3 regions of the Rhizobium skierniewicense Ch11 genome follow, and region 1 is predicted to be linked to each of the others. Evidence: predicted binding sites of a transcription regulator. Region 1 holds the regulator's gene; each other region holds the start of a gene.
What was found. Region 1 encodes PhoB, which activates phosphate uptake and scavenging genes when phosphate is short. Its sites were predicted from a motif close to TGTCATNNANCTGTCAT; they were not measured.
Positions count from the first base shown of each region.

Region 2: EKM04_RS12045 (bifunctional 2',3'-cyclic-nucleotide 2'-phosphodiesterase/3'-nucleotidase) is a predicted target of PhoB. The motif match lies at 5,878-5,894, and genes of this name have one in related genera.
Region 3: EKM04_RS08000 (esterase-like activity of phytase family protein) is a predicted target of PhoB. The motif match lies at 9,180-9,196, and genes of this name have one in related genera.

Region 1 covers NZ_RXPG01000009.1:25,705-36,523, forward strand. Annotated here, with positions in the region: gene pstC (phosphate ABC transporter permease subunit PstC) at 1-1,054, shown strand, start outside; gene pstA (phosphate ABC transporter permease PstA) at 1,051-2,373, shown strand; gene pstB (phosphate ABC transporter ATP-binding protein PstB) at 2,389-3,204, shown strand; gene phoU (phosphate signaling complex protein PhoU) at 3,293-4,009, shown strand; gene phoB (phosphate regulon transcriptional regulator PhoB) at 4,041-4,724, shown strand; gene EKM04_RS08525 (cold-shock protein) at 5,208-5,417, shown strand; gene EKM04_RS08530 (hypothetical protein) at 5,648-5,869, shown strand; gene EKM04_RS08535 (DUF6481 family protein) at 5,908-6,297, shown strand; gene EKM04_RS08540 (DUF7674 family protein) at 6,571-6,939, shown strand; gene EKM04_RS08545 (GcrA family cell cycle regulator) at 6,976-7,506, opposite strand; gene EKM04_RS08550 (aspartate aminotransferase family protein) at 7,943-9,151, shown strand; gene argF (ornithine carbamoyltransferase) at 9,209-10,126, shown strand; gene EKM04_RS08560 (Hsp33 family molecular chaperone) at 10,484-10,819, shown strand, end outside.
Region 2 covers NZ_RXPG01000013.1:38,568-49,386, reverse strand. Annotated here, with positions in the region: gene EKM04_RS12080 (cryptochrome/photolyase family protein) at 1-515, shown strand, start outside; gene EKM04_RS12075 (cysteine synthase A) at 638-1,675, shown strand; gene EKM04_RS12070 (alanyl-tRNA editing protein) at 1,689-2,426, shown strand; gene sseA (3-mercaptopyruvate sulfurtransferase) at 2,444-3,865, shown strand; gene EKM04_RS12060 (DUF4344 domain-containing metallopeptidase) at 3,917-4,807, opposite strand; gene EKM04_RS12055 (DUF1203 domain-containing protein) at 4,952-5,419, shown strand; gene EKM04_RS12050 (PilZ domain-containing protein) at 5,509-5,844, shown strand; gene EKM04_RS12045 (bifunctional 2',3'-cyclic-nucleotide 2'-phosphodiesterase/3'-nucleotidase) at 5,972-7,960, shown strand; gene msrP (protein-methionine-sulfoxide reductase catalytic subunit MsrP) at 8,187-9,128, shown strand; gene msrQ (protein-methionine-sulfoxide reductase heme-binding subunit MsrQ) at 9,131-9,790, shown strand; gene EKM04_RS12030 (hypothetical protein) at 9,977-10,819, opposite strand, start outside.
Region 3 covers NZ_RXPG01000008.1:1,878-12,696, reverse strand. Annotated here, with positions in the region: gene EKM04_RS08050 (NADH-quinone oxidoreductase subunit D) at 1-485, opposite strand, end outside; gene EKM04_RS08045 (NADH-quinone oxidoreductase subunit C) at 482-1,084, opposite strand; gene EKM04_RS08040 (NuoB/complex I 20 kDa subunit family protein) at 1,102-1,686, opposite strand; gene EKM04_RS08035 (NADH-quinone oxidoreductase subunit A) at 1,677-2,042, opposite strand; tRNA gene EKM04_RS08030 (tRNA-Asp) at 2,512-2,588, opposite strand; tRNA gene EKM04_RS08025 (tRNA-Asp) at 2,632-2,708, opposite strand; tRNA gene EKM04_RS08020 (tRNA-Val) at 3,161-3,236, shown strand; gene EKM04_RS08015 (NAD-dependent epimerase/dehydratase family protein) at 3,667-4,467, opposite strand; gene kdgD (5-dehydro-4-deoxyglucarate dehydratase) at 4,756-5,661, shown strand; gene EKM04_RS08005 (mandelate racemase/muconate lactonizing enzyme family protein) at 5,658-6,794, shown strand; gene EKM04_RS08000 (esterase-like activity of phytase family protein) at 6,927-9,125, opposite strand; gene hupB (DNA-binding protein HupB) at 9,350-9,688, opposite strand; gene lon (endopeptidase La) at 9,827-10,819, opposite strand, start outside.

The DNA.
Region 1 (10,819 bases):
AGCCCAGACGCTGAACACGATGACGACGTCCAGCCGCATCGGCATGATCGTCGTTGTGCTGGGTGTCGCGTTGATCGGCGCCCTCTATGCGATCCGCGCCATTGCGCCGCGGTTTCGGGCCAGAAACAAAGTTGAGCGCGTCATTCTCGGTGCGCTTTTGCTGGCGTCGTCGCTTGCTATTTTGACGACCATCGGCATCGTCATGTCGATGCTGACGGAAGCCATTCAGTTTTTCAACATGGTGCCAGCCCACGAGTTCTTCTTCGGCACCGTTTGGGATCCGCGGTTTGCAGCCGCAGGCGCAACGGAATCGGTCGGTCAGTTCGGTCTCATTCCGCTTCTTGCCGGTACACTCTACATCGGTTTCGTCGCCATGCTGGTCGCGGTTCCGGTGGGACTGTTCTCGGCCATCTACATGGCAGAATATGCCTCTCGGCGTGTCCGTTCCATCGCAAAGCCGCTGCTGGAAGTTTTGGCCGGTATTCCGACCATCGTCTACGGCTTCTTCGCGCTGACTACCGTTGGCCCTTTCCTGCGAGACATCTCCTCGCAGATCAATGGTCTGACGACCGGCGATTACACCTCATTCATCCAGGCGCAGAGCGTTCTGACGGCTGGCTTCGTGATGGGCATCATGCTCATTCCCTACGTGTCCTCGCTGTCGGACGACATCATTACAGCGGTGCCACGCACGCTTCGTGATGGGTCGCTTGGTCTGGGGGCCACGCGCTCCGAGACCATCAAGCGCGTTCTCCTGCCTGCTGCCCTGCCAGGCATCGTCGGGGCCATTCTGATGACGGCATCGCGCGCCATCGGTGAAACGATGATCGTGGTTCTGGCGGCAGGTGTTGCCGCACGCTTGCAGATCAGCCCGTTTGAACCGATGACGACGGTGACGGTAAAGATCGTCAGCCAGTTGACGGGCGACCTTGAGTTTACCTCGCCGCAGACGCTGGTTGCCTTTGCGCTCGGCATCACGCTGTTCGCCATCACGCTATGCCTTAATATCTACGCGCTCTTCATTGTGCGCAAATACCGGGAGCAGTACGAATGATCGACGTTGTTTCTTCGGCGGCTGGTGTGCCAGTCGCGCCAAAGACGGCCCGTCGCGATATCGGCATCAAGCGCCGTTACGCAGCCGAGCGTCGCTTCCGCACCTACGGCGTTGCCGCGATCTCCTTCGGGCTGCTGTTCCTTTTCCTCCTGATCTGGTCGGTTGTGGGCAAAGGCTACACGGCGTTTCAACAGACGACGATCACGGTTCCGGTGGAGTTTTCCGAACAGATCATCGATCCCGACAATCAACGTGCCACAAATCCGAACAAGCTTGTGACGGCGAACTACCCGGTTCTGGCGCGCAACGCGGTGGCCAGGGCGCTGGGCGTGTCGCTGGACGACCGCACCGCCTTGCGCACCATCGGGACCATGGTGTCCGATAGTGTTCGCACCCAGCTGCGCGACATCGTGACAACGGATCCAAGCGTGATTGGTACGACGCGCAATGTCGCGCTTCTGGCGTCCGGCGATATCGACTCGGCCTTCAAGGGCCAGTTTGACATGACCGGCGAAGAGGCAAACCGCCGCGTCTCCGACCAGCAGGTCAAGTGGATGGATCAGCTCGTCGCAAGCGGCCAGCTTGCCAAGCAGTTCAACACCGGCATTTTCGTGAATGGCGCATCGAGCCGTCCGGAGGCCGCCGGTGTGGGCGTTGCGCTCATCGGTTCCTTCTACATGATGATGATCGTTCTCGTGCTGTCCCTGCCGATAGGCGTGGCAGCCTCGATCTATCTGGAGGAGTTCGCGCCCAAGAACCGCATTACCGATCTGATCGAGGTGAACATCAACAACCTCGCAGCCGTGCCATCGATTGTCTACGGTCTGCTCGGCCTGTCGGTCTTCATCAACTTCATGGGCTTCCCGCGCTCGGCATCTCTGGTCGGCGGCTTCGTGCTGACACTGATGACCTTGCCGACGATCATCATTGCGACCCGTGCGGCGCTCAAGGCCGTTCCGCCATCGATCCGCGCTGCGGCTTTGGGGCTGGGCGCCTCGAAGATGCAGACGATCTTCCACCATGTTCTTCCGCTGGCCATGCCGGGAATTCTGACCGGCACCATCATCGGCCTGGCCCATGCTCTGGGGGAAACCGCTCCCCTGCTGTTGATCGGCATGGTCGCCTTCGTCGCAAACTACCCGACAACGCCGATGGACCCATCCACGGCCTTGCCGGTCCAGATCTATATGTGGGCAAACGAGGCAGAGCGCGCCTTTGTCGAACGGACATCCGGCGCTATCATCATCCTGCTGATTTTCCTCGTTGTCATGAATGTTGGCGCAATTCTCTTGCGGCGTCGCTTCGAGCGGCGCTGGTAAAAGGAGCTTAGAACGATGAATATGTTGTCGGAAGCAGCAATGGAAAAGGCGCTGGACAAGAAAATGAATGACGTTTCTCATAAGATGATTGGCAAGGACGTATCCGTCTACTACAGCGACAAAAGGGCGCTGTACGATGTGAACCTCAACGTCCGCGAAAACACCGTGACCGCGCTCATCGGTCCATCGGGCTGTGGCAAATCCACATTCCTGCGAACGCTGAACCGCATGAACGACACGATCGACGGTTGCCGCGTCACGGGTAAGATCACGCTCGATGGCGAAGATATCTACGACAGCAACATCGATGTGGTTGAACTGCGCGCCCGTGTCGGCATGGTGTTTCAGAAGCCGAACCCGTTTCCGAAGTCGATCTACGAGAACATCGCCTACGGCCCGCGCATTCACGGTCTTGCCCGCAACAAAGCGGATATGGACCAGATCGTCGAGGCCAGCCTTCAAAAGGCAGGTCTGTGGAACGAAGCCAAGGATCGCCTGCTGGAATCCGGGACGGGCCTTTCGGGTGGTCAGCAACAGCGTCTGTGCATCGCCCGCGCGATTGCCGTCAGCCCTGAAGTCATTTTGATGGACGAACCCTGCTCGGCGCTCGACCCTATCGCAACGGCCAAGGTCGAGGAACTGATCCACGAACTTCGCTCGAACTACACCATCGTCATCGTGACCCACTCCATGCAACAGGCAGCCCGCGTTTCACAGCGCACTGCGATGTTCCATCTGGGTCATCTCGTGGAAGAAAACGACACCGACAAGATGTTCACCAACCCGGATGACCAGCGCACGCAGGATTACATCATGGGTCGCTTCGGCTGATCCTGTCGTTGATTGCAACCCATCGCGTTGAACCGCTTGAGCCTGACAGGGCTTGCGGCCAGCCGCATCGAAACTGGAGAATTCGACCATGCCGACAAACTCGCACATCATGTCCGCGTACGACGAGGAACTGAAGTTCCTCAGCCGCCGTATCGCTGAAATGGGTGGTCTTGCGGAGCAGATGTGCAGCGATGCGGTGCGCGCGCTCGTCAACTCCGATGCCGCTTTGGCCCAGAAGGTCATTTCAGATGATACGATCCTCGACAATGCCGAGCGCGAAATCGGAGACAAGGCGATCGTGACCATCGCCAAGCGTCAGCCGATGGCTGCCGACCTTCGCGAAATCATCGGCTCGCTGCGCATCGCCGCTGATCTGGAGCGTGTGGGCGACCTTGGCAAGAACACGGCCAAGCGGGTCATCGCGGTTGCCGGAACCGGTGTACCCCGCAAGCTCGCCCGTGGTCTCGAACACTTGTCAGAGCTGGCTTTGGTCCAGTTGAAAGACGTTCTGGATGTCTATTCCACCCGTTCGGCGGAAAAGGCGCAGACCATCCGCGAGCGTGATGAGGAAATTGATGCCATGTACACCTCGCTGTTTCGCGAGCTGTTGACCTACATGATGGAAGACCCGCGCAACATCACCACCTGCACACACCTTCTGTTCTGCGCCAAGAATATCGAGCGTGTGGGCGATCATGCGACGAACATCGCGGAAACCATCTACTACATGGCCACCGGCAGCCAGCCGGCAGGCGAGCGTCCCAAGGACGACAGTTCCAATACGCTCGGTGCGATCACCGAGTGAATGTCCTACAAGACTGGCGGAGTCACTAGTCATGGTGCCGAAAATAGCTGTTGTCGAAGATGAAGAGGCGTTGAGCGTTCTTCTTCGCTACAATCTCGAATCCGAAGGTTACGACGTGGACACGATCCCGCGTGGTGATGAGGCGGAAATCCGCTTGCAGGAACGTACGCCGGATCTGCTCATTCTCGACTGGATGCTGCCAGGTGTCTCCGGCATCGAGCTGTGCCGTCGCTTGCGGATGCGCCCGGAAACGGAACGCCTGCCAATCATCATGCTGACGGCCCGTGGCGAGGAAAGCGAACGCGTGCGTGGATTGGCCACAGGTGCCGACGACTATGTGGTCAAGCCGTTCTCCACACCGGAACTGATGGCGCGCGTCAAGGCGATGCTGCGCCGCGCCCGCCCGGAGGTCCTGTCATCCGTTTTGAAATGTGGTGATATCGAACTGGACCGCGAAACCCACCGCGTCCATCGCAAGGCCCGCGAAGTGCGCCTGGGACCAACCGAATTCCGCTTGCTGGAGTTCCTGATGGTATCGCCCGGCCGCGTTTTTTCCCGCTCGCAACTTCTTGACGGCGTGTGGGGGCACGACATCTACGTGGATGAACGCACGGTGGACGTCCATGTAGGCCGTCTGCGCAAGGCGCTCAACTTCTCCAGCATGCAGGACGTCATCCGCACCGTTCGCGGCGCTGGATATTCGATGGAGGCCTAACGTCTACGGCGAAGTCAGATGCGACGTAACGCATTGAGGAGCACGCGCCACCGTGAGCGGCGCATATCAGCGGCGTGCTTTTCATGTCTGAAGTCGCTTGGTTCTTGTAGGCTCATCACGACACGGTGGGAGCCTAGCGACGCCCCGATCAAGATATGATATGTTGAATAGATCGGCACCTGGGCTGATAAACAGCCAGAATACCAGACTGTTTCAGAGCTCAATATCCTCAACGAAAACAAACGTTCTCATATCGTGACTGATATGACGACAAGGGTTGATTGAAATTATCTGAAAATTAAAGTTTGACTATCCGACCGGAAGGCTCTATCTATTGGTTGTCGATATTTTTTCTTGCTGAGCTTTGGTTGCCGCGCGATTAGCACCGCGTTTTGAACTAACCCTTTCTTCAAAAAAATCGCTATAATCGCACGCAGGGCGTCAGTTCTGCGATCTATCTCTTATGCTTTGAAAGGGTTCATTATGACCACAGGCACAGTAAAATGGTTTAACTCCACCAAGGGCTTCGGCTTCATTCAGCCTGACAACGGCGGCACAGACGCATTCGTACACATCTCCGCTGTAGAGCGTGCAGGTATGCGCGAAATCGTTGAAGGCCAGAAGCTGAGCTACGACCTTGAGCGCGACAACAAGTCGGGCAAAATGTCTGCTTGCAACCTTCAGGCTGCTTAAATAACGGGATCTGCTTTCCCTTGACCACGGATGTACTGGCACTGTTGAAAGCATGAGACCAACCGAGGTCAGGCACTTTGCCTGGCCTTTTTTTGTGCCGCTTGGCGGCGCAAGCTTCGGGTACTGTGCCTTTATGGCGTTAACAGGGTCCAGGCTGCTCGATCCACCCCGCATCGGACTTCCAGCAAATCGATCCCGATTTCAGGCCGGTGCGACAGGAAGGAAATTTCATGTCTGAAACACACAGCAAATCTCGCAAACAGGCCGAGATCGCATTTGGCGCCACGCAAACGCAGTTTTTTGCCCGTGGCCATGCGGTTGAAGAGATCAACTCGATTACGCAGGCGCGTGACGAAAAGACGATCAGACTGCGCGAAGCGCGTCTTGCCAAGGAATTGCAAGACAGCCTGAACCCTGTACCTGCCCCAACGAAACGTGGTAAGAAGACCTGATCGCAGGATCAATATGACCACTCAACTGGAATAGAGATTTGAGAAACACTAGAAACATCAAGAACAACGAAGTTTCCGAACAGCGCGGCGCCGCTGCCGAAGCAAAGGCTGCTCTTTTGAAGGCCTATCGCGAAGCCAAGGAAGCTGCGGCACCCATGCTTGAAGCCAAGCAGGCCGAACAGATCGCCGTTGCCGAGGCCCGCAGAGCGCGACAGGCCGCGCGTGAGCAGCAAAAACGCGAAGAAAAAATCCGCCTTGAAGCAGAGGCTGCTCAAAAGCAGGCCGAACTCGAAGCCGCGGCAAGCGCCGAAGAAGACGCCCGCAAGCTGGCCGATAAGAACCGCATCGCCCGCGTCATCGAAGACGAAGCCGCTCGTAAGGCAGAGCGTGACCGCCGCTATGCCAACCGCAAAGCCCGCCAGGGCTGAACCATTCGCCAAGATCAAGCAGCCATTCACCCGAAGGGCTGCGATCTGGCAGGGCGCCCTGTCAGACTGCTGGCAGCGTGGGGCAATAACCCGGACACGGTATTCTCACCGCTCAGGCAGAGCCCTGTCTGGGACGCTTTTCGCGCGCACCATAATTCTTCTCCTGAATATTTTTGCCCAACGTCAAGCCCAACGCTCTATACGAGTTCCTGGGATGATGGTGGATAATTGATATGAGCGTCTGGCGCCGTAAGGCCATCGAGGCTGCACCTGATGCGCGATGAGATCGAGCGCGCCTGGTCGCCTATGGCTGCATGGATAGAGCTGCGCGCCTTTTTCGAAGCCTGCGTGAAAAACGACAGGATAGATAAAGCCCGTCGCATCATGGATTACGCCCGCTATTGTCTTGCAGCGCCACATGCAGATATCAACACCGCTGCGGCGGTTGGCTTCATTGAACATCTGGCCGACCATGAACAGGTGCGTCTCCGCTTGCCCGAGTTCATGACGGCTCGTGAAGTCGAAGAGTGGCGCACCATTTTGACCTACCACACCGAAGCCGTGATTGTAGACGCGTTGAGCGAATCTTGCCGAGGTCAAAGACGTCAGAGCCATTCGCCCATTAAAAAAGCGGGCCAATGACCCGCTCATTTATGATCACAGATTTTTCCCGAACCTTCAGGCTCTGCGGCGTTCGCTCACAGGCTGGTAAGCCATCTTTGCGTGGAATTTGCAGTAAGGCGAGGATTCAGACGCGTCGCAGCCGCAGAAGTGGAAATCATCTTTCAGCGGATCACCCACCGGCCATTTGCAGGTGCGTTCCGTGAGTTCCGTCAGGGTCAGACGAAGCGATGTCGGCAGAACCGCTGTGTTGACCGGTACATAGTCGACAACCCGGCCTGTATCGGTGTCCTGATCGCTTAACGTTGCCGTGCGCACCGTTGGACGCGGTGTCGCAGCGCGTGCCTGAAAGGTATTTGCGGCGCGTGGTGCAGCAGACGGTGTCGCGACTGCCGGGCGCTTAGTGGCCGGGCGTGACGTAGCGACAGTGCCGCCCGCTTTTGCGCGGCCGGGAAGGTTCAGGCGGTGGACTTTGCCGATGACGGCGTTGCGGCTGACACCGCCAAGTTGTGCCGCGATCTGGCTCGCGCTCAGGCCCTCGGCCCACAACCTTTTGAGTCTCTCAACGCGTTCATCAGTCCAGTTCATGCCGCTTCTCCGCTCGTCGCGCAGGCCGAATCATTCTCTAATGCCGTGGAGTGAACCACGCGCAGAGTGTCCGCCAGATTGTAGGTGACTAGTTCCGCCGCTTGCAGTCTAGTAATTGAAGATTAACCTAATCGTCGGGTGACTCTCTGACAAGAGTCGTGGGAATCATCTGGAATCGATTTTCCGGTTTTCCCCAACTTGCTGCATTTGTGAGTCAGAAAAGCAACACCTCGTATGGTGTCCCAAATCTTCTACCATGGCTTGAGACAGCCGGAAAATACGGACATTTGTTGACATCGCCAGGTGAAGTGACAATAGTGATTGCGTAAGAGGAAGACGACCCGAAGCCGCCGCGAGGCGGCATTTTTGATTTTCAGGCACGGGATGACCGGTAAGCCCTTATGACAGCGCCTTTCGCGCAAGGAGTGACACTGCCATGGCCGACACTGTGCTCGAAACTGGGCCATTGTTCGATACGTTTTCCAGAGCTCCCCTGCGCTTTGAACGAGGAGAGGGCGTTTGGCTCGTTACGGAAAAGGGCGAGCGATACCTGGATTTTGGTGCGGGCGTGGCGGTCACATCGGTTGGTCACAGCCATCCGCACATGGTGGACGCGTTAAAGTCGCAGGCAGAAAAGGTCTGGCACCTGTCCAATCTCTACGAGGTTGAGGGGCAGGAAGTGCTCGCCAAGCGGCTGACGGATGCAACTTTTGCGGACAAGGTTTTCTTCACCAATTCGGGTGCGGAATCCCTGGAATGCGCTATCAAAACCGCGCGCCGTTATCATTACACGCATGGTCATCCGGAAAAATTCCGTATCATTACCTTTGAAGGCGCTTTCCATGGGCGCACGCTGGCAACGATTGCTGCCGGTGGACAGGAGAAATACATCGAGGGTTTCGGTCCCAAGGTCGAGGGCTTCGATCAGGTACCGTTCAACGATCTCGACGCGCTGAAAGCGGCGATCCTTCCGGAAACGGCAGCGCTGCTGATCGAGCCGATTCAAGGTGAGGGCGGTGTGCGCCCCGTGTCGCCGGAGTTTCTGCGGGCACTACGGGCGCTGTGTGACGAGCATGGCCTGCTGCTGATTTTTGATGAAGTACAGACCGGCGTCGGCCGCACGGGCAAGTTCTTTGCGCATGAGTGGTCGGGCGTGACGCCGGATATCATGGCGGTGGCCAAGGGTATCGGCGGCGGTTTTCCGTTCGGCGCATGCCTTGCCACGGCAGAGGCCGCATCCGGCATGACGGCTGGCGTGCATGGTACGACGTATGGCGGCAACCCGTTGGCCATGGCCTGCGGCAACGCGGTGCTGGATATCGTTCTGGCCGACGACTTTCTTCCGCATGTGCGAGACGTTGCACTGGTATTCCGTCAAGGGCTCGCATCGCTCAAGGATCGCTATCCTGATGTGATCGAGGAGATCAGAGGCGAGGGTCTTCTGATCGGCGTCAAGGCGAAGGTGCCGTCATCGGATCTGCTGCATGCGATCCGTGCGGAACGGCTTCTGGGCGTTCCGGCTGGTGACAATGTCATCCGGCTGCTGCCGCCGCTTGTCGTGACGGCGGAAGAGGCGCGCGAGGGGCTGGCCCGGCTTGAAAGAGCGGCGGAAAGCCTCACCACGAAAATGGCAAAAAGCGCTTGAACGCGCATTGTTCAGGCAAGCGCCAAGCGCGGCCTGCACCAACGGGACTATATTGAAATGGCATCAGCAAAGCATTTTCTAGACCTTTCGGCCGTTGGTTCGGAAGACCTGCGGGTTATTATGGATGACGCCCGTGCGCGAAAGATTGCCACCAAGAACGGTACGGCGGAAAAGCCGCTGGCTGGCAAGATGTTGGCAATGATCTTCGAAAAGCCCTCCACGCGGACGCGTGTCTCCTTCGATGTCGGCATGCGCCAACTGGGCGGCGAGACTCTGTTCTTGTCCGGCACGGAAATGCAGCTTGGTCGCGCTGAAACCATTGGCGATACGGCCAAGGTTCTGTCGCGCTATGTCGACGCGATCATGATCCGCACCACCGACCATTCGCGCCTGCTTGAGCTTGCCGAACATGCGACCGTGCCTGTCATCAACGGCCTCACCGACGATACGCACCCTTGCCAGATCATGGCAGATATCCTTACCTTCGAGGAGCATCGCGGCCCGATCAAAGGTAAGACCATTGCCTGGACGGGTGATGGCAACAACGTGCTGCATTCGCTGGTGGAAGGGTCTGCACGCTTCGGTTACCGCATGAACATGGCCGTGCCGATGGGGTCTGAGCCCCATGACCGCTTTCTGAACTGGGCGCGCAACAATGGTGGCGACGTCAAGCTCTATCACGAAGCGCAGCGCGCCGTGGAAGGTGCCGATTGCGTCGTGACCGACACGTGGGTTTCCATGAACCAGGAACACAAGGCGCGGGGCCATAACATCTTTCAGCCTTACCAGGTCAATGCCGCCCTTATGAGCAAGGCCAACAAGGACGCGTTGTTCATGCATTGCCTGCCGGCGCATCGCGGTGAAGAGGTGACGGATGACGTCATCGACGGCCCTCAGTCTGTCGTCTTCGATGAGGCCGAAAACCGTCTGCATGCGCAAAAGGCCATCATCGCCTGGTGCATGGGCGTTATCTGATTTGCGTCAGCCAATCACCTGCAGGTGATGCTGAACCGGGTAACTTGAATTTCAGGCCGGGGTTCCTACTTCTAGCGCAATTCAATGCTGCCGTTTTTGACAACGGCAGCTTTTCATCAATCGTTCGCCGCTCGGTGGCTTCGTGCAGGTTCGCGTCTCGCAGGAGGCCCGGTCCGAACGGATACGCTGTTCTCGGATAAACCGCTCCTTTGCGAAAGTTAAGGTGGCACGGTGGTTCCGTTTTCATCGTCCCCGGTCTATCTGTGCGATACGAACATCATGCCCGTTGGTCGATGCTGTCGCGGTTTCGATCATTTTGCGCGCAAGCTCGGGCAACGGACGTCAAGGAGTTAGGACATGGCAGACGCAACGGTACAGCTGGACGATCTTAAATTGGCTGGCGACGACAAGGTCGTTCCCTTTCAGGTAGAGGGACTGGACGTGCGCGGTCGCGCCGTTCAGGTCGGACCACTCCTCAATGCTATTCTGGCGCGGCATGACTACCCGCCGGTCGTAGCTCGTCTTTTGGCGGAGGCGGTGGTTTTGACGTCGCTTATTGGCACCTCCCTTAAGTTTTCCGGCAAACTGACCCTTCAAACGAAGAGCGATGGTCCTGTGGATTTGCTGGTCGCTGATTTTTCTGCACCTGAAAGCATGCGTGCCTATGCCCGTTTTGATGAGGAGCGTCTGGCT
Region 2 (10,819 bases), on a different contig from region 1:
GGACGGACACTGCCAAATTCAAGGCCTGGACAAAGGGCATGACCGGTTATCCGATCGTGGATGCCGGAATGCGACAACTCTGGCGGCACGGCGTGATGCACAATCGCGTGCGGATGATCACGGCGTCCTTTCTCATCAAACACCTGTTGATCGATTGGCGGAAAGGCGAAAAGTGGTTTCGTGATACTCTAGTGGATGCCGACCCGGCATCCAATGCCGCCAATTGGCAATGGGTCGCGGGTTCAGGTGCGGACGCCTCACCCTTCTTTCGTATTTTCAACCCCATCCTGCAGGGGGAAAAATTCGATCCCGACGGAGACTATGTCAAAACCTTTGTGCCGGAACTGGAGAAACTGGACAAAAAATTCATTCACAAACCGTTCGATGCACCCAAGGACATGCTGCAAAAAGCGGGTGTTGACCTCGGCAAAACCTATCCCAAACCACTGGTCGATCATAGCGAAGCCCGCCAGAGGGCGCTGGCCGCCTATTCCGATATTAAAAAGGGTGAGTAAACGGGAATCCGGCAAGATTTTGCGCCTTGCCCCCATTCATCAGAAGATATTTTCTTGTCATAAGGCGCATAGGCGAGGAGATAACGACATCATATTCGCTGACTGGATGAAAAGGCTCGATCATGACCATTCATAATTCCGTGCTGACTGCCATCGGCAACACGCCGCTCATTCGACTGAACGCGGTATCGGATGAAACAGGATGCGAAATTCTTGGCAAGGCCGAGTTCATGAACCCCGGTCAGTCGGTCAAGGATCGCGCTGCGCTTTACATTATCCGTGATGCGGAACGGCGGGGTCAGTTGCGTCCCGGCGGAACCATTGTCGAGGGCACCGCGGGCAATACCGGCATCGGTCTGGCCCTGGTTGCCAACGCGCTGGGTTACAAGGCGGTGATTGTCATTCCCGAAACGCAAAGCCAGGAAAAGAAGGACGCGCTGAAGCTTCTCGGCGCACAGCTTGTGGAAGTACCGGCCGCACCCTACTCCAACCCCAACAATTACGTGAAGGTCTCCGGCAGGCTGGCAAAACAATTGGCTGCAACGGATCCGAACGGCGCGATCTGGGCAAACCAGTTCGACAATATCGCTAATCGCCAAGCGCATATCGAAACCACGGCACCGGAAATCTGGGACCAGACGGATGGCAAGGTCGATGGCTTCATTTGTGCGGTTGGTTCTGGCGGAACTCTGGCTGGCGTGGCCGATGGCCTTCGTGATTTCAATCCCGACATCAAGATCGGTCTGGCCGACCCCGAAGGTGCCGCACTCTATGAATTCTACCAGAACGGGGTGCTGAAATCCGAGGGTTCGTCCATCAGCGAAGGTATCGGCCAAGGCCGCATTACCGCCAATCTTGAAGGCTTCCAGCCGGATTATTCGTACAGGATTTCGGATGCCGAGGCGCTTCCGATCGTGTTCGATCTCGTGGCCAACGAAGGGCTTTGCCTCGGTGGCTCCAGTGGAATCAACATCGCTGGCGCAATTCGGCTTGCCCGCGACCTCGGTCCGGGGCATACAATCGTCACCATTCTTTGCGACTATGGCAACCGCTACCAGTCGAAGCTTTTCAACCCGGAGTTCCTGCGGTCAAAGGGTCTTCCCCTCCCCGCCTGGCTGACGGAGAAAACACAGATTTCGGTGCCGTACGAAACTGTTTGAGGTCAATGCCCATATGCCTGTGAATGCCCTGTTTCGTGACGACTTCTATCTTTCCTCATGCGAAGGGGTGGTAACAGCAGTTCATGAAGATGGCGGCATAGAGTTGGATCAAACCTGCTTTTATGCCACATCGGGCGGCCAGCCGGGCGACACGGGCTTTCTGGAAAGAGGCGACGGCTCGAAGATCGAGATTGCCGTCGCTAAACACGGCACCGACAAGAGTATCATCATCCATGTCCCCACCGAGGGACAAGCTTCTCCCGAGGTCGGTGAAAAGCTGACGCTCCATATCGATTGGCCACGTCGCTACAAGCTGATGCGCATGCACACCGCCTGCCATCTTCTCTCAGTGGTCTGCCCCTGGCCGATTACGGGAGCTGCCGTCGGCGAAGACGAATCGCGCGTCGATTTTGATATGTCGGAGACCTTCGACAAGGACGAGGTGACGAAAAAGCTGATGGCGTTGGTGAACGAAAACCACCCGATTTTTCTCACCTGGATCACCGATGAAGAACTGGCCGCCAATCCTGATCTCGTGAAATCCAAGAATGTCCGTCCGCCCCTTGGGCTGGGGCGCGTCAGCCTTGTCTGCATTGGCGAAAACTCTGCGGTTGACAGCCAGCCCTGCGGGGGCACTCATGTTAACAACACGCAGGATGTCGGCGATATCCACATCGCTAAAATTGAAAAAAAGGGCAAGGAAAACCGCCGCTTCCGAATTCGTTTCGGCAATCCCGGCGCATCCACCTGATGTCTGGGAGAAATAGAGTGAGCGCGGACAAAAGTCGTTTCGTCGTTTCAGCGGACTGGGTCGAGCAGCAGCTTGGTACCCCGCATTTTCGCTTGGTCGATGCCTCCTGGTATCTGCCGGCCCACAAGCGCAACGGCAAAGAAGAATACGTCGCCGGTCACATTCCCGGGGCGGTGTTTTTCGATCAGGACGCGATCGCAGATCACGACACCGGTCTGCCGCATTCTCTGCCCTCGCCCCAGTTCTTCGCTGAACGGGTCGGCGAACTTGGCATCGGCGAAAGCGACACGATCGTCGTCTATGATGGTCCGGGTTTCTTCTCTGCACCGCGCGTGTGGTGGATGCTGCGGGTAATGGGCGCCGACAAGGTTTATGTCCTAGACGGAGGCCTGGATGGCTGGAAGGCGGCGGGCAAGTCCTTGGATACAGGCGTGACAGAGGTCGAGCCCTCAACATTCGATGTGCACTTCAAGCCGAAACGCGTCACGTCGTTTGCAGCGATGCGGTCCATCGTGGACAGCGGCGAGGAGCAGATTGCCGATGCCCGCGGTGCAGGCCGTTTCACCGGCGAAGAGGCTGAGCCGCGTGCGGGAATGCGCTCTGGCCATATGCCCGGCGCACGCAACCTGCCTGCAACTGCTTTTTCCGAGAACGGCCATTTCAAGGATCTGCCGACCATCCGCAAGATGATATCGGAGGCGGGTATCGACCTGTCGCAACCCATCGTGACCAGCTGTGGATCTGGCGTGACGGCTGCGGTCATTACGCTGGCGCTGGAATCGCTTGGGCATGCTGACAATTCGCTCTATGACGGTTCATGGGCCGAGTGGGGCAGCAAGGAAGACACCGCCATCGTCACAGGTCCTGCCGAACCGATAAAGGAACAGCCGCAGGGACCCCTCAAAGCGCATGTCACGCAGCTGGAAATGACATCGGCTCCGAAGGTCAGCTTGCCCGTGCCGGTCAATATCCAGACAGCCATCATGCGCACCACGGATATTCCCTTGCACTTCTACCGCTACCTCTATTGGCGTGTGGGCAAACGCTGGCACTGGCATAAACGCATGCGCATGAGCGACGCTGAGCTTTCCGCCACATTGCGCGACCCTGCCAATTCGGTGACCGTCCTTTACATGAACGGTGCGCCTGCGGGTTTCTTCGAACTGCACAAGCTGGATACCGACGTGACCGAGCTGTCCTATTTCGGCTTGATGGAAGAGGCGATCGGTGCGGGTGTGGGCAAATGGTTTTTGCTTCAGGCTCTTTATTCCGCCTGGCAGGACAACCCGAAAAAGATCACCGTCTCCACCAACACGCTGGACCACCCCCGTGCGCTTCAGCTCTACCAAATGATGGGTTTTTCGCCCGTCAGCACCTATGAGACATGGGTCGAACCGCTGACGGATACGGAATATCTGGAAATTTCCAGGCGGGGTTAAGCCGCCTGCCGTTATCCTCTGCCCATCAGAGGATAACGGTTGAGGACAGAATCAGAGCTCCTGCCCAAGGTTTACCGCTGTGGGAATTTCCTGGGCTGGGCCGCTTTCCTTTTCGCTGCCACCGGCGGAAAGATGTCCGGCAATCAGCTCGCCGTGAAACTTTGCGATCTCGTAACAGTAGGTGATCTCGCGCTTTTCCTCTGACCAGTAGATATCGGGTCGTCCGCAGCTGCGCGCCGTCAACTTGACGTCTCCCTTGAGGCGATAACCGTCGAAGCTGCGCGCGATCAGGTCGAGAACCTTGGATTCCTTGACGATGGTCGCGTAGATATCCAGAAAGGGATCGCGCACCGGCTCGTAATTCGCGACAAACTTTGTCGTTCCGGCTTTTGCCACATAGGGCTTCAGCGCCTCGTTCCAGCGAGAAACGGTCTGTGGGTAGGCGGTTTCGCAAGCCTTCCAGTCATCTTTCGGAAGCCCCATCATGTCGGCCAGGTCACCATAGCCGCCAGCGTCCTTGCCAACCATCAGGCAGGCCATCTGCCGGTCGCGTGCCGTGTTGGGCACCAGTGACGAATAGAGAGGAGCATTGTGGTCCGGCAGGGCTTGGCCCGAGCGGGCCAGATACCAGCTGTCGGTTGCGTTGACGATGGCAGTATCCAGCCACTCTTCATTGGCTTCGAGCATCATGGTCGCCGCCAGTTGATCGGCGCCGTCGTTTCCGGCTTCCGTCTGGGGGAGAGAAAGGTCGGATATCAGCATGCGCGACGCTTCATGATAAAGACCGAAAATCGCGTTTCCGATCACGAAGTTGACTGTTTGCTGCAATTGCTCGTCGGAAAGATCGTCCAAGGCGGGCGCTGTTTGCGCGTGGGCTACAGGTGAAAGAAGCGAGAAAACGGTGACCAGAGATACGGTGATCAACCTGCGCAGCATGGGCATGAACTTTCCAGAAAGAGGATGTTCGATTGATTGCCACACTCAACGGCACAAGCAATGGGGTGGTTGCCTTCCGACGCAAGAAACGGGTGGATACACGCATGTTTGAAGAGCATAGCGACAAACAAGCAACGCAAAGGAGCCGCTATGACACAGATCACTTTTACCGCCATGCATACAGACGAGTCGGAAGCCTTCCGCCTCGGCAAACCGGATGCCAATGGCCAGAAACCGGAACGCTCGATCGTCTCTGGAACCCTTCCCTGTCGCGCCTGTCTTGGGCACATACGCGACGGCGAAGCGGCGCTCCTGCTGGCCTATCGCCCTTTTCCGGGCCCACAACCCTATGCGGAGACCGGCCCGATCTTCATTCACGCCGAATCATGCGGGGCGTACGCAGCGCGGGAGATATTGCCGCCCATGCTCGACAGTACCGATTATATCGTGCGTGGCTACAGCTCCGACAATCGTATCGTCTATGGCACGGGCGAAGTGACCTCGACGGGCAGAATTGCCAAGCGTGCCAGCGAGCTTCTGACGAGAGAGGATATTGCCTACGTGCATGTTCGCTCTGCGCGCAACAATTGCTATCTGTGCAGGATCGACCGGGCCTAACGTCCCATTCCCGGTTATTTTAGGGAATATCCTAAACGCTCATCAAGCCTTCCGTGCGAGTTTGGCACGATTTGGATGGGAGTGGAACGATGGCTGGCAATCTCTGCATGACAAATCGCGGTGCAAACCGCAGCAAGACCCGCATCTACGGGACGGTTCAGTATTTTACACAAACGGTACAGGGTCGCGTGGTCGATCTCTCGGCCACCGGAATGGCGCTGGAACTCGAAGGACCGTTCGCCGCCGCCAAGGGGAGCCGCGTGACTGTGCGCAGCGACGATCTGGGCTTTATCGAGGGAACAGTGCAATGGCAGCATGCGAACCGGCTTGGTCTGCAATTGCAGCTTTCCACCAATACGCTGGCACAGCTGTCCTCCTATTTCCGCTTTTTCCATGAAGAGGTGAAGCCGACCTTGGCAACATAAAATAATTTACCGGACGGTTTAAAATCCGGGACAAGTCATATGCCCTTCATTTTGATGATGGACTCCTTTCGAATTCGTTTTACGCTGCCGTCATTTCGTACAGTCAGAATTTCATCGAGGAGTTTCCATGTCTTCGCTTATCGGCCTTCATCCCATCACGCGACGGTCCCTGCTGGGCGGCATCGCGGCGTCTTCGGCACTTGTCATGCTGCATCCGTTCGCAGCCCGCGCTCAGGGCAACCAGGCGCATTTGCGCATCATGGAAACGACCGACATTCACGTCCACGTCTTCCCGTATGATTATTATGCCGACAAGCCGAACGACACGCTGGGTCTGGCGCGCACGGCCTCCATCATCGACAGCATCCGCGCCGAGGCCGGAAACTCGATGCTGGTCGATAATGGCGACTTTCTTCAGGGCAATCCGCTGGGCGACTATATTGCCTACGAGCGCGGCATGAAGGCTGGGGACAAGCACCCTGTGATCAATGCCATGAACGTACTGGGTTACGACTGCGGCACATTGGGGAACCACGAGTTCAATTACGGGCTCGATTTCATGTTCAACACGCTGGGCGGAGCAGGTTTTCCCTATGTCTGCGCAAACCTGACGAAAGGCCAGCTTGCGGCCAATCCCAAGCAGGACGATTTGTTCTTCAAACCTTATGTCATCCTCGACAAGCAGATCAAGGACGGCTCCGGCGCGACCAGCACCGTCAAGGTCGGCATCATCGGTTTCGTACCGCCGCAGATCATGATGTGGGACGCCAAGAACCTCGAGGGCAAGGCACAGACGCGCGACATCGTCGATGCCGCCAAGGCGTGGGTGCCGGCGATGAAGGAACAGGGCGCCGATATCGTCATCGCTCTCTCCCACTCCGGCATAGAAGGCAAGGGCCAGAGCGATCGCATGGAAAACGCGTCGCTCTATCTGGCTGGCGTCAAGGATATTGATGCGGTCTTCACAGGCCACCAGCATCTCGTCTTCCCCGGCCCCAAGACATGGGACGGCATTGAAGGTGCCGATCCGGTCAAGGGTACGCTGATGGGTAAACCCGCCGTCATGGCAGGGTTCTGGGGCTCACATATGGGCCTCATCGACCTATTGCTGGAAAAGGACGGCAAAAGCTGGAAGATCGTGGATTTTACCAGTGAGGCGCGCCCGATTTACCACCGCGATGAAAACCGCAAGATCGTGGCAGACGTGAAAGACAAGCCGGAGGTCATTGCCTCCGTCAAGACCGATCATGAAGCCGCACTCGCCTATGTCCGTAGACCGGTTGGCAAGACATCCGCACCGCTCTACTCCTATTTTGCGCTGGTGGCGGATGACCCCTCCGTGCAGATCGTTTCCAATGCGCAGACATGGTATATCAAGGATATGCTCAAGGACGGTCAGTACAAGGATCTGCCGGTGCTTTCGGCGGCTGCGCCCTTCAAGGCGGGCGGTCGTGGCGGCTCGGATTACTACACCGATGTCCCCGCCGGTGACATCGCCATCAAAAACGTGGCCGACCTTTACCTCTACCCCAACACGGTGCAGGCCGTGCTGATCACCGGCGCGCAGGTGAAAGACTGGCTTGAAATGTCGGCCGGCATGTTCAAGACGGTGGAGGCCGGTTCCAAAAACGCACCTTTGCTGAACAATGATTTCCCGTCCTACAATTACGATGTTATCGACGGCGTGACCTACCAGATCGATATTTCCAAGCCGCCGAAATTCGATAAGGACGGGAAGGCGATCAACCCGGAGAGCAACCGCATCGTCAATCTCCAGTTCGGTGGTAAACCCATCGACCCGGAACAGAAATTCGTCGTGGCGACCAACAATTATCGCGCCAGCGGTGGTGGCAAGTTCCCCAATATCGGCTCCGACAAGATCATCTTCGTCGCGCCTGATACCAACCGAGATGTCATCGTGCGCTATATCATCGCGCAGGGCACCATCAATCCCTCGGCAGACGATAACTGGTCGTTCGCGCCGATTGCCAATACCACGGCAGTTTTCGAAACAGGACCGAAGGGGCGGCAATTTGCCAAGGATGTAAAGGGCGCAAAGATCGAGGAAGCCGGTGACGCGTCAGAAGGCTTTGCGAAGTTCCGCCTGATCCTCTGATGCCAAGGCGAGAGGCGTATTCTCGATGATACGCCTCTCGCTCTCGCAGATTTTACCGCATTCTTCTTATTATTTTAGACATCGCATATCTTCGTCGCAAATCCGCCGCGGGACGAGCGCCAGATCCTGGCAATATTTTTTCTCGTTACGGAAAACTTTTTTGCCACTCCACACGTAATGGGTATTGAATAGCTGTTCTTCCGATCTGGCTCCGCAGGAGGTTTTCATGCCCGCTTATCATCCGCCCCGCATCCCGTTTTCAGATGTCACACCGCGTGACGTCTACCTGTCACGTCGCCATTTCCTCGGCGCGGCCGCGGGCATGGCAGCCATTGGTTTGACCGGACGCGATGCCATGGCAGCGCCGCTAACGGCCAAGCCCGGTGCCTACAAGCTGGATGAAAAGCTGACACCGCTGGACGCTGTGACGAGCTACAACAATTTCTATGAATTCGGGACGGGCAAGTCCGACCCGAAGGAAAACGCCGGAAATTTCAAACCGACCCCCTGGACCGTGAAAGTGGACGGTCTTGTCGGCAAACCACAGGAATTCGGCATCGAAGACCTGCTGAAATATCCGCTTGAAGAGCGCACCTATCGCATGCGGTGTGTCGAAGGCTGGTCCATGGCCATTCCGTGGATCGGGTTTTCTCTCTCGACCCTGCTGGACAAGGTCGAGCCGCTGGGCAGCGCCAAGTTCGTTTCGTTCGAGACCGTTGTCAGGCCGGAAGAGATGCCTGGCCAAAGCGGCCTGTTCCAGCCGCTGGAATGGCCCTATATCGAGGGATTACGCCTGGACGAAGCCCGGCACCCCCTGACCATTCTTGCCGTCGGTCTCTATGGTGAAACCTTGCCAAACCAGAACGGCGCGCCGATCCGGCTTGTCGTGCCATGGAAATATGGTTTCAAGGGCATCAAGTCCATCGTCCGTATTTCGCTTGTGGAAAAACAGCCCGAAACGACCTGGAAAAACTCCAACGCCCGCGAGTACGGCTTCTACTCGAATGTGAACCCCACGGTGGACCATCCCCGCTGGAGCCAGGCGACAGAACAACGCATCGGCGAAGGCGGTTTCTTCAGCACGCAGCGCCGACCAACGCTGATGTATAATGGCTATGACGAGGTTGCGAGCCTTTACACCGGACTGGACTTGAAGGCGAATTACTGATCATGGCGCTCGCCCTTTCGCTTCCGTCACTGCCCAAGCGTTACCAGCCAGCGGCAATCTGGGTTGTGTACGCTGTGGGCCTCGCGCCTGGTGTCTGGTACTTTTATCTCGCAGCCACCGGTGGGCTGGGCTTTAACCCGGTCAAGGAATTCGAACATCTGCTGGGCACATGGGCCTTGCGCTTCCTTTGCCTCGGGCTGGTCATCACGCCGCTGCGCGATCTCTTCAACGTCAATCTCATCGCCTACCGGAGAGCGCTGGGATTGATTGCGTTTTACTACGTACTGGCCCACTTCGCCGTGTATATCGTGCTCGACCGTGGACTGGTCTTCAGCTCTATTCTCTCCGATATTCTCAAACGCCCCTACATCATGTTCGGCATGGCGGGTCTCGTGATGCTCATTCCGCTGACGCTCACCTCGAATCGCTGGTCGATCCGCAGGCTAGGCTCCCGCTGGAACACATTGCATAAACTCTCCTACTTCATCTTGATCGCCGGCGTTCTTCACTTCGTGCTGGCGCGAAAGTCGCTGACACTCGAGCCGGTTTTCTACATATCCGTCATGCTCATCCTGCTCGGATATCGGTCGATCCGGCCTGTGATCATGGCTCGAAAGCGGGCTCGCAAAGGGGCGATCTCTTCCAGACCTCCGTCTCGTTAGGTTCTGCCACTTCCATATGCGTAACGTGACGGTCGCTATTCCAAAAAAGACACCAGCGAAGCGTTCTCGTCGTTTCCGACGTGCCGCAAAATCAAAAAAGTAGAGCATACCCGTCAAGTCGCGTTAGCTGAAATGCCAGACAAGAAAGCGCGGCGCATTTTCGCTGATATTGCTCTAGGCGCCAGATCAGCCCATGAACGCGACTTTGCTCGTTGGTACGTAAGCAGGAACAATCCACTCGACGGGTTTGAACACCAGCTTGAATTCTTTGGCCGGGTTATAAATCGTATCCTGCACCAATCCCTGAGATGTCCACTGTTGCTTCCACTGACCTATCGTTTCGGAGCCAAGCGCAATATTACCGCTTTTCGGCTGCAATGTGCTTGGGTATATGCCATGAGCGCTTTGAACAAGCGATCGATCCGGCTGAGGCGCCTTTGCATTTTCAGCTGCAATGTGACTGAGACGAGACCATCGGCGCTCATATGGATGCCACTTATATTGCTTAAGACACATGGCTAGGACCTTAAACTGCCTGCTCCCCATCGTGTTGATGACGTCAAGGTAACGCCACAAAATCGTGAGACCGCCAGTACCGAGCATCCAGCCTTCATTGCCGAATTGTCCCTGATCGACGGCGACATGACCGTGATAAGGGATATTCGTCTTGTCGCCATAATCCTTCTTGAAATCCACCACGCTTTTTGATGCGAGCACATCCTCGAACGAACGAAGATTAGCGTTGAGGAAGTCATTCAGGGTCTCTCCCGCCCCACGCTTCGTGGCCTTATACGTCATCTCCGCTTTGTAGATCTGATTGGCCACAGATTTGTTGAATGCGCTCGCGAATTTTTGATCTTCGACGAAAAGTTTTCTGAGAGATAGATTTACTGGTGTGCCGGTGCCCCCCAGAAAATGCGCGAGATTGCTGCTCGCCAGCGTGTCACGGTTGTTTTCTTTCAACTGTGACCACGCTTTTGCTAAAAATTGCTGATCATTGTAGGTCTGATTGTGCGTCGATAAAGCGTG
Region 3 (10,819 bases), on a different contig from region 1:
TGGACACCACCTGGGCGGAAGTAAGCCGCGTGCAGACGAGCGCCAGACGCGCGCTCATAGAACACCATGAGCTTTTCGCGCTCTTCGAAGCCCCAGACCGGCGGCGTCATGGCGCCGACGTCCATGGCCTGGGTCGTGACGTTCATGATGTGCGAGAGAATGCGGCCGATTTCCGAAAACAGAACGCGGATCAACTGACCACGCATCGGAATTTCCAGACCGAGAAGCTTTTCCACGGCGAGCGAGAAAGCGTGCTCCTGGTTCATCGGCGCAACGTAATCCAGGCGGTCGAAATAGGGCAGCGCCTGAAGATAGGTCTTGGTCTCGATCAGTTTTTCGGTGCCGCGGTGCAACAGGCCGATATGCGGATCGACCCGCTCCACGACTTCACCGTCGAGTTCGAGGACGAGACGCAACACGCCGTGCGCGGACGGGTGTTCCGGGCCGAAGTTGATCGTGAAATTGCGAACGTTATGTTCTGTCATGGCTTGGCCTTTTCATCGCCCGGAAGAACATAGTCTGTTCCTTCCCAAGGGGAGAGAAAGTCGAAATTACGGAATTCCTGCTTCAGTTCGACCGGCTCGTAGAGAACGCGCTTCAACACGTCGTCATAGCGCACTTCCACAAAGCCAGTGACCGGAAAATCCTTGCGCAGCGGATGACCTTCAAAACCATAGTCGGTCAGGATGCGGCGCAGATCGGAATGGCCTTCGAAGGGAATGCCATACATATCCCATGCTTCGCGCTCGAACCATTCCGCGCCGATAAACACAGATGTCGCGGATGGCACGGCTTCGTCTTCTGCCGCCTGAAGCTTGATGCGGACACGCAGGTTCTGGCGTGGCGACAGCAGGTGGTAGACGACATCGAAGCGCTTTTCGCGGCTCGGCCAGTCGACACCACAGATGTCGATGATATTGACGAAACCGCACTGCACGTCATCACGCAGGAACGTCAAGAGCGCGAGAATGTTATCCGGTGTCGTAGTCAGCGTCAGCTCGCCGTAGGCAATGACGGACGATTCCAGCAGGGAACCGCGCACCTCATTCACATAGGCCGAGAGATCATTGAGAGCTTCGCTCATTTATCAGTCCTCTGCCCTTAACGCTCGATCGTACCGGTACGCCGGATCTTCTTTTGCAGCAAAAGCACGCCGTACAGCAGTGCTTCCGCCGTGGGGGGACAGCCCGGCACATAGATATCGACCGGCACCACACGATCGCAGCCGCGCACGACGGCGTAGGAATAGTGATAGTAACCGCCGCCATTGGCGCAGGAACCCATGGAAATGACGTAACGTGGCTCCGGCATCTGGTCATAGACCTTGCGAAGCGCGGGCGCCATCTTGTTGGTCAGCGTGCCCGCAACGATCATTACGTCCGACTGGCGCGGTGACGCGCGCGGGGCAACGCCGAAGCGTTCCATGTCGTAACGCGGGCCGGAAGCCTGCATCAGGCCTTCAACGGCGCAACAGGCCAGACCAAACTGCATCCACATCAACGAACCGGTGCGCGCCCAGGTGATCAACTCATCCGTGGACGTGACCAGAAAACCCTTGTCGGCAAGCTCGTCGTTGATTTCGGTAAAATAGCCATCATCACTGCCAACAGGCTTGCCTGTGGCCGGATCGATGATGCCCTTGGGCTTTTGTGCGACAAGCGTGGTGTCGTTTGAAACTACGCCCATTCGAGTGCCCCCTTCTTCCATTCGTAGATAAAGCCGATGGTGAGAACGCCGAGGAACACCATCATGGACCAGAAGCCAAACCAGCCGATTTCACCGAAGGACACGGCCCACGGGAATAGGAACGCGACTTCCAGATCGAAGATGATGAACAGGATCGACACCAGATAGAAGCGAATGTCGAACTTCATACGGGCATCGTCGAAAGCATTGAAGCCGCACTCGAATGCGGAGAGCTTTTCCGGGTCCGGATTCTTGTAGGCAACGGCAAAAGGCGCAATCAACAGCGCCAGACCGATGACAAGCGCGATACCAATGAAGATTGCGATCGGAATGTAGGAACTGAGGAGTTCAGTCATTGTCTCTTCCTTGCCCGACCGAGCGTCGAGCATGCCCTGTCTGGACAGTGGAATCCATAGGGCCGAAATTATGTTGCAACGCCGCTGTGGTTATCGCAGCCACGCTCTCTCTGCAAGAGATTAAGTGTCATTTCAAGCCAATCGTGACCGGGATATGTCATTCTATCGGCGCAATATACCAGCCGCATCAAGCCGAAATATCGCTAACCACTTCAATCGATTAGAGAATATCGCAATTGCGAGAGAACGCGAAGCTTTCCATAAATTTGTACGCAAAACGGCAGGAAAACGGCCAAGGAAACATGATCAAAACAGGCAAGAAATGCTATAGCCGGACGCGATATGAAGACGCGATTCACACGTCGTGACGACTGCTGAACTACGGAGGGGAAGAGAAGGACGTCACGGAGACAAAATTCCCCGCATGCTCTATTTTGGGAGCAAACAATATGTTTGTAGAGGAATAAAATGGCGCGAGTGACGGGGCTCGAACCCGCGACCTCCGGCGTGACAGGCCGGCACTCTAACCAACTGAGCTACACCCGCGCATTTTAAGGATCATTGCGATCCGTAGACTTCGAGGAAGGAATGGCGCGAGTGACGGGGCTCGAACCCGCGACCTCCGGCGTGACAGGCCGGCACTCTAACCAACTGAGCTACACCCGCACATTCCCAAAAAGACTGGCCGAAACCCGCCTTACGAACTCGCCTCGGCTGTTCGTTGAGCGGCTAACTAAGGCGTTCGTGTTGGAGTGTCAAGCAAGTTTCACGACAAAAGAATAGGCTAGTGCATTTTGCATTCTCAAACGTCTGATCAAGCCGGGTTTCCCCGCGTTTTGCGCTCTTCTTTTTTTTTAGCCAGTGGAAGTGAGACTTATCCACAGACGCAAAGTTTTCATCCAAAACCAATCCCAGGCTGCCCCTCTGCCCCGTCACAGCCCATGGAGATTCGCGCGCCCTTTCGACACTGATGGGGGCTCGGCATGCTGCGGGGGCAATTCCCCGTCCACACAAAATTCGAAAAAAACAAAAAAACTTCACAAAGGCTCTTGCGGTTTTTTTCCGTTACCAATACATCACGGCCACCGACGCGGCAGACATGATCTGCGGGACGCGACGGGCGATTAGCTCAGTTGGTAGAGCGCCTCGTTTACACCGAGGATGTCGGCGGTTCGAGTCCGTCATCGCCCACCATTCTCCAAAGATTAAATATTGGAACACTGAAGCGGCTCATGGTCCGCCTGCGCGTGGAGCCGTTGATCCACCTCAATCCCATGAACATAGAGACTTTATCCGCGTGAAACCCATAGGTTTCGACGATTTTCTCCCTATATTTCAGCAAATGGTAAGAGTGTTCGTTTTGGCACATAGCAAATGCTTGTGAGCACTCAATTATGACGGATGATATTTAGGGTTTTTCAATAATTTCGCGCACATATTAGCGTACCGACTTCATGATGAAGGCGGATCTGTGGGATGTAACCATGTTTATAAACTCTGTCGTCACGCTGGCGCTGATTGCGCTGCCTATCTATGTCTTTTTTCGCTGGGTTCAGTACGACTCGGAAAGGCAGGACAGGCAGAAATAGGGACATCAATCCTCCCCTGCCCTTCCCCGCCAATTTCAGCCGTCCGCTGGATGTCCCGATGTGGTGAACGCGCCGCCTTGGTAGATCACAGCCGGATCTTTCGGGTCTTCCTTGCCGAATTCAGCAATAATCTCAGCGCGCCATTTCGATGAGCTATCCCTTGGTTTCCAACCCAGGAAGGATGTGTTGCTGTTGTCCCACCAGCTCTCGCGATTGTCGGACGCGCCATAGACAATGGCGTGCCCGAGACGCGGGGCGTCGAAACCGTGGGCGCACAGCGACACCAGATCGCCGATACTGAGCCATGTCGCCAGCATGCGGGTGTTGAGCGGCTTCGGCGTGCAGGAGCCGATCCGCACCGACAGGGTTTCCTGTCCGAACTTGTCGAAATAATAGCTTGCGAGATCCTCACCGAAGCATTTTGAGACGCCATAGAGGGTGTCGGGCCTGACAGGCGAATGGCTGTCGAGCTTCTGGTCTCGCGTGTGGAAACCGATCGTGTGGTTGGAACTGGCGAAGATGATGCGCGGCTGGCCATTGTGGCGTGCAGCTTCATACAGGTTGTAGACGCCCTCGATGTTGCCTTTCAGGATCAACTCGAACGGCCGCTCCACCGAGATGCCACCAAGGTGGATGATACCATCAACACCAGCGACGGCCTGATTGACCTCGGTGCGATTGGAAAGATCGCATTTCACGAAGCTTTCATGCGCGGCGAGATCGCTGATATCGACCATGTCCGACAGCACGACAGTTTCCGCCAATCCGGTCAGAAGTGGACGAATGACTGTGCCTACACCGCCTGCGGCGCCGGTCAACAATAGTTTTTTCAGCATGCTTCCTCCCCATCGAAATCAAAATCGTCAGTCGGTTTGTGATCATACATAATTTTGTTCGTTATCTTACCTCTACGCCTAAGAGGTCTATTTGTTCAAGGCCGAGGATTTTGCCTGTATCCCTGTCGATGGCACCAAGAATACTTTTCCAGAACGGCATTTTCCGCTTTCTCCTTCCTGAAAATCACGACGCCAAACCTCTCAACTCATATGATAAATTCTTGACGAAGATCATATCTCGATTATCATCGCGACAAAGATACAATCGGAGAGACACGTTTCATGGCTATGGATCCGCAAGAACTCAAGGTCGCGCTCGGCGCGGGGCTTCTTTCCTTCCCCGTCACGCCCTTTACCCAGAATGGCGACTTCAACGAAAAGCCTTATCTGGATCATGTCGGCTGGCTGTCCGGTTTCGATGCATCCGTGTTGTTTGCGGCTGGTGGAACGGGTGAGTTCTTTTCTCTGGCGCCAGACGAAGTCGCAACCGTCGTCAAGGCAGCGAAGTCTGCTGCCGGGTCCGTTCCCATCGTTTCGGGCTGCGGTTACGGCACCAAGATGGCCATACAGATCGCTCAGGGCGCTGAAGAAGCAGGGGCGGACGGCATCCTCTTGCTGCCGCATTATCTGATGGATGCCTCGCAGGCAGGACTGTACGCGCATATTAAGGCTGTGTGTGATTCCATCTCCATCGGCGTCATGGTCTACAACCGAGACAATTCCATTCTGACGGCGGAAACGCTCCAGAAGCTCTGTGACAACTGCCCCAACCTCGTGGGCTTTAAAGATGGGTCCGGTGACATCGGCTTGGTGCGCAAGATCACGGCGACGATTGGCGACCGCCTGACCTATCTCGGTGGCATGCCGACAGCCGAATTGTTCGCTGATGCCTATCTGGGCGCGGGCGTGACGACTTATTCGTCTGCCGTTTTCAACTTCGTGCCGGAACTTGCCCAGACATTCTACAAAGCCTTGCGTGCAGGCGACAGGACGACCACCGACCGCATTCTCATTGATTTCTTCTATCCGTTCATGGCGATTCGTAATCGCCAGAAGGGTTATGCAGTGTCCGCGATCAAGGCAGGTGTACGCCTTCTTGGCTTTGATGCCGGACCGGTGCGGGCACCACTGACGGATCTGACCGAGGAAGAAGTCGAAATGCTGAAGACCCTGATGGAGCCCTACACGTCATGAAGATCGATGCGGTTCGGACTCACCTGCTGGATTATAAGCTTGGCCATGCCTTTGAAAGCGCGTCGATGCGCTTCGACCGCCGTATTCACTGTCTTGTCGAGATCATCTGTGACGACGGAACCGTAGGCTGGGGCGAATGCCTCGGCCCAGCCAAACCGAATGCGGCCGTTGTTGCCGCATACACTCCTCACCTGATCGGCAAGGATCCGCTCGATATCGAGGTCATCTGGCATCAGCTTTATAATCTGCTGCGCGATCAGGGTCAGCGTGGCCTGACGGTCACGGCATTGAGTGGTATCGATATCGCGCTGTGGGATATCAAGGGTAGGCGTTTCGGCACGTCGATTTCGCGTCTGCTGGGTGGTCGCTTCCGTGAAAGCGTAAAAGCATACGCCACCGGGTCTTTCCGCAAGGACGGCGTCGATGCCGTATCGGACGTTGCGGCGGAAGTCGCCGGATATGCGGCGCAAGGGTTTCACGCCGTCAAGATCAAGATCGGCTTCGACGTGGCGGAGGATGTCGCGGTCATCAAGGCCGCGCGAGAATCGGTCGGCCCAGATGTGCGTATCATGATCGATGCCAATCATGGCTACGATGCGCTGGAAGCGATCGAGGTCGGCAAGGCGCTAGCACCCTTAGGCATCGATTGGTTCGAAGAGCCCGTGGTGCCCGAGCAACTGGATGCCTATCAGGCCGTTCGCGCTGGCCAGCCCATTCCGGTCGCTGGCGGTGAAACATGGCATGGCCGTTATGGCATGCGCGCACCGCTGGAAAGCCGGGCAGTCGATATTCTCCAGCCTGACCTTGCTGGAAGCGGCGGTTTTTCCGAAACCAGGCGCATCACCGATCTTGCGACGCTCTACGGTGTTCGCGTGGTTCCGCATGTCTGGGGCACAGGCGTCGCAATCGCTGCGGCTTTGCAGTTCATGGCCTATCTGCCGCCAGACCCTGCCCGGCGCAACCCACGCCCGCCTATTCTTGAATTTGACCGGACCGAAAACCCCTACCGTCAGGCGGTGCTGACCAGCCCGCTGGATCACGTCGACGGCGTGGTGCAGATACCGGATGGACCTGGTCTGGGCATTGAGATCAATCGCGACGCGCTTGAGAAGTATTCGTTGAAGGACGCGTAATCTTCAAGGGAAGGAATGACGATCAAAAAAGCCGGGCGTCCCATTCGACGTCCGGCTTTTTGTTTGATGTATCGGTACTCTCGATGTCGTCATCCCTGCCTTCATGGCGCGGATGACGCGGTATGTCACGGATCAGTTCTTGCCCTTCAGATCGACCGGGAAGAACAGCGTCTCACCGGACGAATCGTCCACGCCGTCATTGTCCGTCACTGCAAAAGCCTTGCCGGACTTGTCGAAGGCGAAACCTTCCAGCTTGTCGACGACGTAACCGTTTGTCTGAGCCTTCAAATCTGGCAGGAAGTCGTGGACTTGGGTTTTCCTGACCAGCGGCAGTTCGCCGCCGATCTTGGCAGGCTTCAGCTCGGACAGATCGACGCTGTAGAGCTTCTTGATCTTTGCCTTGTCACCAATCTGGTTGTCGCGCTCGACGATATAGACCTTGTCGCCGTGGGCGGTGATTTCGGAAAGACCGACCCAACCTTGCGCGGTCTTGTCCAGCGGGTAGTGCACGGCGCCCCATTCCTTGGACTTCAGATTGTAGGACACGAGCTTGACCATGCCCTTTTCTGCCTTGCCCCAGTCTCGCTGGACGGCCATCCACAGGGTGGCGTCGTCGCCTGTACCAATCATGGTGATGCCTTCGAAACCGAATCGGGTCTCGTCTTCCAGCAATTCCTTGGGAAGCGCAATTTCGGCCTTGATCTCGCCCTTAGCATTGACGTTGTAGACGGCATGCGGCACGAGCTTTTCGCTGTTGCCTTCGGAGGCAACCCAGAAGCCGCCCTTGCCATCGAGCGTGATGCCCTCCATATCCAGCTTCTGCGCTGCCAAGCCATCGCGCTTCACCCGCGACACACTGGTGATGAGGGCCGGTTTTTTGGTCGCATCGATCGTGTAGATGGAAGGCTGGTTACCGTAAACGGAGTCAGAGATGGCATAGAGGATGCCGTCCTTGTCGGCATCGCCGACGAGACCGGAAACGGCGCCCCAGCCGATGGGCGCTCCGTCGACCGTCTCCGACACGAGCTGCGGATAGGCCGCCTCGCCTTCGGCACGCGCGTAGATCATGACATGTGAACGAGCGCCGCCATCTGCCACCAGATCGGCCTCATTGGCGGTGATGAGAAGGTTGCGCGCTGGAATGGCAACGGCACCTTCCGGCGAGATGCCGGATGGAAGCAGTTGTGTCAATTGCGGCTCGCTGCCGGTGTCCTTGTAGACGCCAACGACGGAGGCGCGCTCTGCCAGAACGAAGATATACGTGTCACCGCCGAACGTCGCCACCTCCAGGCCTTCAGGCTCGATGCCCTTCGCCTTGGAACGCTTTTCGGGGTAATGGCCGATGGCAGCAACGGCCTGTTCCAGCGAAGCGCCCGCCTCATAGATCAGCTTGCCGGTCTTGTCGAAGATGGTGAAACCACGTGATCCGCCTTCCCAATCGCCCTCGTTGGCGATGACGATGCGGTTATCGTCCAGCCACTTCACGGCATCTGGCTCGCGCTTTCGGCCTTTTTGGCTGTCGGTAAACGTCAACTGGCCATCTGTCTTGGCATCGATGCCTTCCAGATCGACCGTGCTGGCCGAGAAATGGCTCGTGACCTTGCCGCTCTTGCCATCGACAATGACGATATGGTTGTTCTCCTGAAGTGTCAGGGCGATCTCACCCCTGGAATTGATCGAGACGAATTCCGGTTCAGGATCCTCAGGCGCGATGTCCGCTAGACCGGTGACATCGATCTTCTTCAGTGTCGAGCAATCTGCAGCGCCATTCTTTAGGCCAACTGTGACCAGGAAGCCAGCGGGCATTTGCGGTAGAGCGCCGTCATTCACCTTTTCATCGCGCTCGTTTTCGATAGCGATTGCCACAAAGCTCTTGTCCGGGGAAACGGCAACCGAATCGGGCTGGCCGCCGAGATCACAGCTCGCCTCGATGGTTTTGGTGGCGATATCGACCGTCACGAGCTTGCCAGATGGCTTGGTGAAGCTCTCCGACGTATTGACGCCAGCCAGCACCTTCGAGCCGGTCGCAACCACCGAGGTCGGCTCGCCATCCATCATCAACGCCCCAAGTGCCTTCGGCGTCTTTGGATCCTGGATGTCGATGAAGCCGATACCACCCAGAGGGCTGTCCGAATAAATCAGCGTGTTGCCGTCTTCGCTTGCCGTAATGATTTCGGCAGATGTGACCGTCTTCTCGTCCTTATCAGAGGGAAGGTTCAAAGCCACGGGGAACGAGGCGATGCGGTTGAAAACCGGCTCAGCTGCCGCAGGACATGCAGCAGATGCGAAAAGTGCTGCGGTGAGTGCCGCACTGGAAAAGCGAAATGTCATAGTGTCCCCTTCAATGCATTTGTAGATGCCTGCAAGGGCTTCTGCGGCATGCACGTGACAGCCACGTGACAATAAGAACCTGCTGAAAAACAAAAAGCCCGGCATAGCCGGGCTTTCTGCATTTTATTCGGCCGCATTTTGTAAATCTTACAAAGAGCCAAATTTTCCTCGTGTCTCTTGGATATCAAGCCCGCGCGCCGCACGCACGGACCGTCCAGAAAAAATTACGAGTTAACCGCGTCCTTCAGGCCCTTGCCTGCAGAGAACTTGGGAACGTTGCGAGCCGGGATATCGACTTCTGCACCCGTAGATGGGTTACGGCCCTTGGAGGCTTCGCGGCGGCTTACGGTGAAGCTGCCGAAGCCAGCGAGACGGATGTCGCCACCAGCCTTCAGTTCGCCCTGTACAGTTTCGAATACAGCATCCACAGCGGAAGCAGCATCAGCCTTCGTAAGACCAGCCTTTTCGGCAACTGCAGAGACGAGCTCGTTCTTGTTCATGTTTCCACCCCTTTCAATGGTTTGAAACGACTCAAATAAAGTCGGCGCAGAATACGAATGCATTCGCGCACCGCAACTCAAAAGCGCTGGAATGGCCTGAAAAACAAGGGGTCTACCGATATTTTCACAAAAAAAGACCGGCATTTCTGCCGGTCCTGGACTTAAGTTGTGCCTTAAGAGCATCACCGTGGCGTGAATGCCTCAATGAGCAATTGTTTGTCCGGCGTCGTCAACGCCCTCGACCGTGGCGACCAAGGGTGTCTCAATACTGCCATCCCACTCGATCGCCTCCGGCTGGCGGATCAGCGCATGCTTGATAACCTCACCCATCCGCGACACCGGAATGATTTCCATTCCGTTTTTCACGTTGTCGGGAATCTCTGCGAGATCCTTGGCGTTCTCTTCGGGAATGAGCACTTTCTTGATACCGCCGCGAAGCGCAGCAAGAAGCTTTTCCTTCAGACCACCGATCGGCAGAACGCGACCGCGCAGCGTGATTTCACCCGTCATGGCGACGTTCTTATCCACGGGAATGCCCGTCATGATCGACACGATCGCCGTTGCCATGGCGACACCGGCAGATGGTCCATCCTTCGGCGTCGCACCCTCCGGTACGTGCACGTGGATATCCGACTTGTCGAAGCGTGGAGGCTCGATGCCGAAGTCCACGGCGCGGGAGCGGACATAAGACGCCGCAGCCGAGATGGATTCCTTCATCACTTCCTTCAGATTGCCGGTCACCGTCATGCGGCCCTTGCCGGGCATCATCACGCCTTCAATCGTCAGAAGCTCACCGCCGACTTCGGTCCAGGCCAGACCAGTGACAACACCAACCTGATCTTCGCCCTCGGCTTCACCGTGACGATATCTCGGCACACCCAGGTAATCGTTGATGTTTTCAGCCGTCACGGCCACAGACGTCGACTTGCCCTTGATGATTTCGGTCACAGCCTTGCGGGCGAGTTTCATCAACTCACGCTCAAAGCTACGAACGCCTGCCTCACGGGTATATTGCTGGCTGATGGCCATCAAGGCATCGTCGCTGACGGAAAACTCTTCCGGGCGCAGCGCATGTTCCTTGATTGCCTTCGGCAGGAGGTGACGCTTGGCGATTTCGCGCTTTTCGTCTTCCGTGTAACCGGCAATGCGGATCACTTCCATGCGGTCCATCAATGGACCTGGAATGTTCAGCGT